2 regions of the Paucibacter sediminis genome follow, and region 1 is predicted to be linked to the other one. Evidence: riboswitches for the same ligand, from Rfam matches in the RefSeq annotation. Region 1 holds a riboswitch; the other holds the start of a gene.

What was found. Region 1 has a riboswitch for S-adenosylhomocysteine ahead of metH (methionine synthase). Riboswitches for the same ligand answer to the same signal wherever they lie in the genome.
Region 2: linked by a shared signal. The riboswitch ahead of ahcY (adenosylhomocysteinase) and the one ahead of metH (methionine synthase) in region 1 are both predicted to bind S-adenosylhomocysteine.

Annotation. Positions count from the first base shown of each region.
Region 1 covers NZ_CP116346.1:2,009,542-2,012,943, forward strand. Annotated here, with positions in the region: gene PFX98_RS09145 (substrate-binding periplasmic protein) at 1-642, opposite strand, end outside; gene PFX98_RS09150 (HD-GYP domain-containing protein) at 694-1,890, opposite strand; S-adenosyl-L-homocysteine riboswitch at 2,017-2,115, shown strand; gene metH (methionine synthase) at 2,169-3,402, shown strand, end outside.
Region 2 covers NZ_CP116346.1:2,345,111-2,348,512, reverse strand. Annotated here, with positions in the region: gene PFX98_RS10830 (AraC family transcriptional regulator) at 1-912, shown strand, start outside; gene PFX98_RS10825 (HAD-IIB family hydrolase) at 909-1,703, opposite strand; S-adenosyl-L-homocysteine riboswitch at 1,774-1,848, shown strand; gene ahcY (adenosylhomocysteinase) at 1,937-3,361, shown strand; gene PFX98_RS10815 (TlyA family RNA methyltransferase) at 3,372-3,402, shown strand, end outside.

The DNA of each region.
Region 1 (3,402 bases):
GGGCGCGGCCCCGGCGTTGAGGGCGTAGTAGTAGGCCCCGCCGTCGCTGAGCATCAGCAGCTTGTGCGCCGCCGCGGCCTGGCCTGCCTGGCGCAGCTGCCAGGCGGCCGAGAGTTCGGTGTCATAGAAATAGTCCACACGGCCGGCCAGGAACTTCTGCACCGCGTGGCCGATGTCGGTGCTGGGATCCAGCAGCCTGGGTGGCACGCCCGAGCTGAGCAGCTCGTCGATGGCGGCATCGCCGCGCACGGTGGCAATGCGGCCTTGGATCAGCTCAAGCTGCGGCGGGCGGCTGCCCGGCCGGCCGTAGAGCCAGAGCTGGCGTGGCGCCAGCGGGCCGATCCAGTGGAAGCGTGGCTCGCGCTCCGGATTGCGCGCGGTGGGAAAGATCAGCGCGTCGCGCTCCTGCTCTGCATAGCGCAGGGCGCGCTTCCAGGGCAGCAGCTCGATACTCAGCCCCAGCTCGGCCAGGCCGGCCATCTCGCGCAGCAACTCGACCGCATAGCCGGTGCTGCGCTCGCCCTCCTGGTAGCAATAGGGCGGCCAGACCTCGGCATAGGCCCGCAAACTGCTCTCGGCATGGGCAGCGAAGCTGGCCGCGCTGCCCGCGGCCAGCCGAGCCAGCAATTGGCGACGGTTCACCGAGCCTCCCACTTGTTGCAAGCGCTGTGGAAGACCGATTGTGCCGCCCGTTCAGCTCACCTTCAGCAGCTTGTCCATGTTCACGAACAGCTTGAGTTCGTGCGGGGCCAGGCTGGCGGCGATGGCCTGGCTGGCCAGGCGGGTGTCGCGCGGCACCGGGTCGCTCAGGGGCGCGCCGCTCTTGCCCAGCAGCGCCGCGACGATGGGTTCGTTGGCGCTGTGGCCGCGTTTCACGACGATGCCCAGCTCGCCGTTGGCCAGCCGCACCAGCGAGCCGGGCGGGTAGAGGCCCACGGCCTTGATCAGCGCGGCACCGGCCGGGTCGGGCTGCTGCAGCTCGTCCAGGAACACCGCACGGGCAGCGGCCGCGCCCGCCATGGCCTTGCGCGAGCGGCGCGGGCTCAGGCGCGCACCGAAGATGTCGACGCGGCGCAGCAGGCGCGCCAGTTGCTCGGCCGGCGCGCGCCCCTGCAGCGGGCCGGGGCCGGCGTCGTGGTGCAGGCGCACCGCGCCCAGCCAGAGCTCGTCGCTCACGCCCAGCTTGCGCAGCAGTTCGGCGCTGCGGTCGCCATGGCCCATCAGCTCGTCGCGCTGGCGGGCGCTGAGCTTGTCTTCCTGGCCGGCCAGGCGGTCCTGTGCCACGCTCATGCTGAGGTTCATGCTCAGCGCCGCCTGCGTCAGGGCGCTCTGCTCGGCCGCGCCCAGCGCCAGCTGGCGCCCCAGCAGATCGGCCAGCACCAGGCTCAGCAGGGCATGGCGCGAGCTGTAGTCCTGAAAGCCCTGGCTGGCGTCGAAGATCAACAGCGTCAGCACCGCATCGGGATGCTGCTGCAGCCGCGCCAGCGCCGCGTCATGCAGGATCTGCAGGCGCTGCAGAAAGTCCTCGCGCTGCGGGTCGCGCAGCAGGCTGCGGGCATGCAGCTGCAGATCGGCCCAGGCGGCGGATTCGCTCAGCTCGGCGGCGCGCGTGCCGCGGTCGGGGCGGAACTGGGTCTCGGCCTTGACGATGTCGGCCAGCACCGCGCCCTGGTGCATCATGGTGTCCATCTTGTGGGCCAGGGCGCGCTGGTATTCCTTGGTCTCATGCGCATAGGCATAGGCGCCGCGCTCGATCAACGCATGCACCAGGCCCGTGTTGGGCAGCACCTGGCCGGCCGCGAACAGCAGCTTGCCCTCCGCATCGCGCACGGCAAAGGTCAGCACCTGGCCGACGCGCAGGGCTTTGGGTGGGAGATGTATCAGGTCCAAGGGGTGGCGCTCGAAAGCCCTGGCGATGGCCAAGGGCACGCATGGTTTTCGGTTGTTGCGAGCATAAGCTTGAGTTGACCCGGCCGGCGTGGGTAGCTTCCCCGGGCTTCAGCGTAAAATCCCCGACGGTTCGAGGAGCGTTGCGACGGCTTGCCCACCCAGGCGCCGCCAGGCTCGGACCGGAGCCCGGCGCACCCGCCCGCTCAGCAACGACGCTCACCGAACCATGATTTCTTGTGGCCGCGGTGAGTTCGCGGCCCTGTCCACCGAGGCCGACAATGACCGATACCAGCACCGCCACCACCCCTCCGCCGATGAAGCTCTCGGGCCTGGAGCCGGTGCAGATCGGCGCCGGCACCCTGTTCGTCAACATCGGCGAGCGCACCAATGTCACCGGCTCCAAGGCCTTTGCGCGCCTGATCCTGAACGGCCAGTTCGAGGAGGCGCTGGCGGTGGCGCGCCAGCAGGTGGAGAACGGCGCCCAGGTGATCGACATCAATATGGACGAGGCCATGCTGGACAGCAAGGCCGCGATGGTGCGCTTCCTCAACCTGATCGCCTCCGAGCCCGAGATCGCACGCGTGCCCATCATGATCGACAGCTCCAAGTGGGAGGTGATCGAGGCCGGGCTCAAGTGCATCCAGGGCAAGGGCATCGTCAACTCGATCTCGCTCAAGGAGGGCGAGGCCGAGTTCAAGCGCCAGGCCAAGCTGGTGCGCCGCTATGGCGCCGCCGCGGTGGTGATGGCCTTTGACGAGAAGGGCCAGGCCGACACCTTCGCGCGCAAGACCGAGATCTGCGCGCGTGCCTACCGCATCCTGGTGGACGAGGTGGGCTTCGACCCCGAGGACATCATCTTCGACCCCAATATCTTCGCCATCGCCACCGGCATCGAGGAGCACGACAACTACGCGGTGGACTTCATCAATGCCACGCGCTGGATCAAGCAGAACCTGCCGGGCGCCAAGGTCAGCGGCGGGGTCTCGAACGTGAGCTTCAGCTTCCGCGGCAACGAGCCGGTGCGCGAGGCCATCCACACCGTGTTCCTCTATCACGCCATCCAGGCGGGCATGGACATGGGCATCGTCAACGCCGGCATGGTGGGCGTCTATGACGACCTGGAGCCGGTGCTGCGCGAGCGCGTTGAGGATGTGGTGCTGAACCGCCGGCCCGACTCTGGCGAGCGCCTCATCGAGGTGGCCGAGAGCGCCAAGGGCGCCGCCAAGGACGACTCCGCACGCCTGGCCTGGCGCGCCGGCACGGTGGAGGAGCGGCTCTCGCATGCCCTCGTGCATGGCATCACCGACTTCATCAACGAAGACACCGAGGAGGCCTACCAGGCCATCCTGGCCAAGGGCGGCCGGCCCCTGCATGTGATCGAGGGCCCGCTGATGGCGGGTATGAACATCGTCGGCGACCGCTTTGGCGCCGGCAAGATGTTCCTGCCCCAGGTGGTGAAGAGCGCGCGCGTGATGAAGAGCGCGGTGGCGCATCTGGTGCCCTATATCGAGG
Region 2 (3,402 bases), 340 kb from region 1:
GAGCGCCTGCGCCAACGCGCGCTGGCCCTGGCCCTGCGCCACGCCCCCGCCGATGGCCTGCACGACACCGCCCTGCCCGGCCTGGCCCTGATACGCGCCAGTGCCACCGCCCAGGCCCTGCCGGCCGTCTATGCGCCCGGCCTGGTGCTGGTGCTGCAGGGCCGCAAGCAGGCCCAGCTGGGCGCGCAGACATTGCGTTATGACCCGCTGCACTGCCTGCTGGTCTCGATGACCATGCTGCCGCTCGGCCAGATCACCGAGGCCAGCCCCGCCCAGCCCTATCTGTGCCTGCGCCTGAGCAGCAGCACGCAGATGCTGGCCGATCTGCTGCTGCAGTGCGGCCCGGCCGCCCCGGCCCCCTCGCCAGCCCAGGCCGCGCGCGCCGCCGCGCCGGTGGGGCTGAACCTGAGCCCCGTCACCACGCCGCTGCTGGACGCCGCGCTGCGCCTGCTGCAGCTGCTGGATACGCCGCAGGACCAGGCCATGCTGGGGCCGATGCTGCAGCGCGAGATCTTCTACCGCGTGCTCACCGGCCCGCTGGGCGCTCAGCTGCGCGCGCTGGCCAGCGGCGACAGCAGCACCCAGCGCGTCGCGCGCGCCGTCGATGCGCTCACGCAGCGCTATGCCGAGCCGCTGCGCATCGAGGAGCTGGCCACGCTGGCGCATATGAGCCCTTCCAGCCTGCACCAGCATTTCAAGCAGCTCACCAGCCTCTCGCCCCTGCAATACCAGAAGCAGCTGCGCCTGCAGCAGGCGCGCCGCCTGATGCTGGCCGAGGGTCTGGACGCCGCCGCGGCCGCGCACCAGGTGGGTTACGAAAGCCCCTCGCAGTTCAGCCGCGAATACCGGCGCCTGTTCGGCACGCCGCCGCGCAGCGATATGGCGCAGTGGCGCGGAGCGGCTGCCGCCTAAGCCCCAGCGGCGCGCGCCGCCAGCAGCGCCGCCGCCGCCTCGGCGAAGCCCGCGCCGCGCTCGGCGGCCGTGACATAGGCCGGCAGGCTGCGCAGCTGCGGCACAAAGCGCGCGATGTTCGCCACCCCCACGCTGAGCGGGATGGACGCGAACATCTGCTCGTCGTTGCTGGAGTCGCCCACATACAACCAGTCGGCCGGCACGAAGGCCTCGCCCAGCAGGGCCTGCACCGCCCAGTCGGCCGCCGTGCGCTTGCTGTGCGCGCCGATCCAGCCATTGATGTGGATGGAGCTGACGGTGGCCTGCAGGCCATGCGCGCGCATCACCGCGCAGACGGCATCGATCTGCGCCGCGTCCAGATGCGCGAACTCGCTGTGGTCCACCGCGATGTCGGTGAGGCGGCCGGCGCTGTCCTCGGCCAGCGTGGCGCCCGGCACGCGCGCCAGCACGTCGGCGGCGCAGCGCTGCAGGCGCGCGAAGTTTTCACGGCGGGTCGCCTCGTCCTGGCAATAAAAACTGCGGCGCAACTGGCCGCCCTGGTTCTGCAGCATCACCGCACCGTTCTCGGCCACGATGGCGCGCACCGGCCAGGCCAGCGCGAAGGGCTCGCTCCAGCCGGCCGGGCGCCCGGTGATCGCGATCACCGGCAGCCCGGCGGCGGCCAGATCGTGCAAGGCTTGCAAGGCGGCCGGCGCGATGGCGCCCTCGGCGGTGAGGGTGTCGTCGATATCGGTGAGCACACCGCGCAGGCGGCCGAGAGCCGCGGGCGGGCAGGAGGCAAGAGGCAGCATGGGCGCCGATTGTGCCCATTCCCCATGCCTGTTCGAGCGAACGAGCTGCGCGATGCGTTTAGAATCCGTGGCTTCCGAGGAGCGTTGCAACCTCTTGCTTAGAGGCCAGGCTCGGAGACTTTCTTTGCAACCGCGCTCACCCGCTGACGTCCTGCGTGGGTGATCGTTGTCTTTTCAGACCCTCCCTCACGGCGTCAGCGGCTTCGACGTTTTGTCATTGAAGGAGCCCGCTGATGAATGCCGCTGCCACCACCACCGAATACAAGATTGCCGACCTGTCGCTGGCCGACTGGGGTCGCAAGGAACTGAACATCGCCGAGAGCGAGATGCCCGCGCTGATGGCGATCCGCCGCGAGTACGCCACCAGCCAGCCCCTCAAGGGCGCGCGCATCACCGGCTCGCTGCACATGACGATCCAGACCGGCGTGCTGGTCGAGACCCTGCAGGCCCTGGGTGCCGAAGTGCGCTGGGCCTCGTGCAATATCTTCTCCACGCAAGACCATGCCGCCGCCGCCCTGGTGGCCCGCGGCACGCCGGTGTTCGCCTACAAGGGCGAGACCCTGGAAGACTACTGGGACTACACGCACCGCATCTTTGAATTCGGTGCGGCCGGCACGCCGGGCGAAGGCCCCAACATGATCCTGGACGATGGCGGCGACGCCACGCTGCTGATGCACCTGGGCCAGAAGGCCGAGAAGGATCTCTCCGTGCTGGCCAACCCGGGCAGCGAGGAAGAACGCATCCTGTTCGCCGCCATCAAGGCCAAGATCGCCCAGGACCCGAGCTGGTACACCCGCAAGAGCGCCGAGATCATCGGCGTGACCGAGGAGACCACCACCGGCGTGCACCGCCTGAAGGAAATGTCGGCCAAGGGCTCGCTGCTGTTCCGCGCCATCAATGTCAACGACTCGGTCACCAAGAGCAAGTTCGACAACCTCTACGGCTGCCGCGAATCGCTGGTGGACGGCATCAAGCGCGCCACCGACGTGATGATCGCCGGCAAGATCGCCGTGATCGCCGGCTATGGCGATGTGGGCAAGGGCTCGGCCCAGGCGATGCGCGCGTTGTCGGCGCAGGTCTGGGTCACCGAGATCGACCCGATCTGCGCGCTGCAGGCGGCGATGGAAGGCTTCCGCGTCGTGACGATGGAATACGCCGCCGACAAGGCCGACATCTTCGTCACCACCACCGGCAACAAGGGCGTGATCCGCCACGAGCACATGGCCGCGATGAAGCACAACGCCATCGTCTGCAATATCGGCCACTTCGACAACGAGATCGACATCGCCTCGATCGAGAAGTACGAGTGGGAAGAGATCAAGCCGCAGGTCGATCACGTCATTTTCCCGGACGGCAAGCGCATCATCCTCTTGGCCAAGGGCCGCCTGGTGAACCTGGGCTGCGGCACCGGCCACCCGAGCTATGTGATGAGCTCCTCGTTTGCCAACCAGACGATCGCGCAGATCGAGCTGTTCGCGCACAAGGACGCCTACGACATCGGCAAGGTCTATGTGCTGCCCAAGCACCTGGACGAGAAGGTGGCGCGCCTGCAGCTGACCACGCTGAATGCGCAGCTGAGCGAGCTCAGCGATGAGCAGGCGGCCTATATCGGCGTGCCCAAGCAGGGCCCGTACAAGCCCGACACCTACCGCTACTGAGCGGCGAGCAATGCGCGCAGACCAGTTGTTGGTCGCCAAGG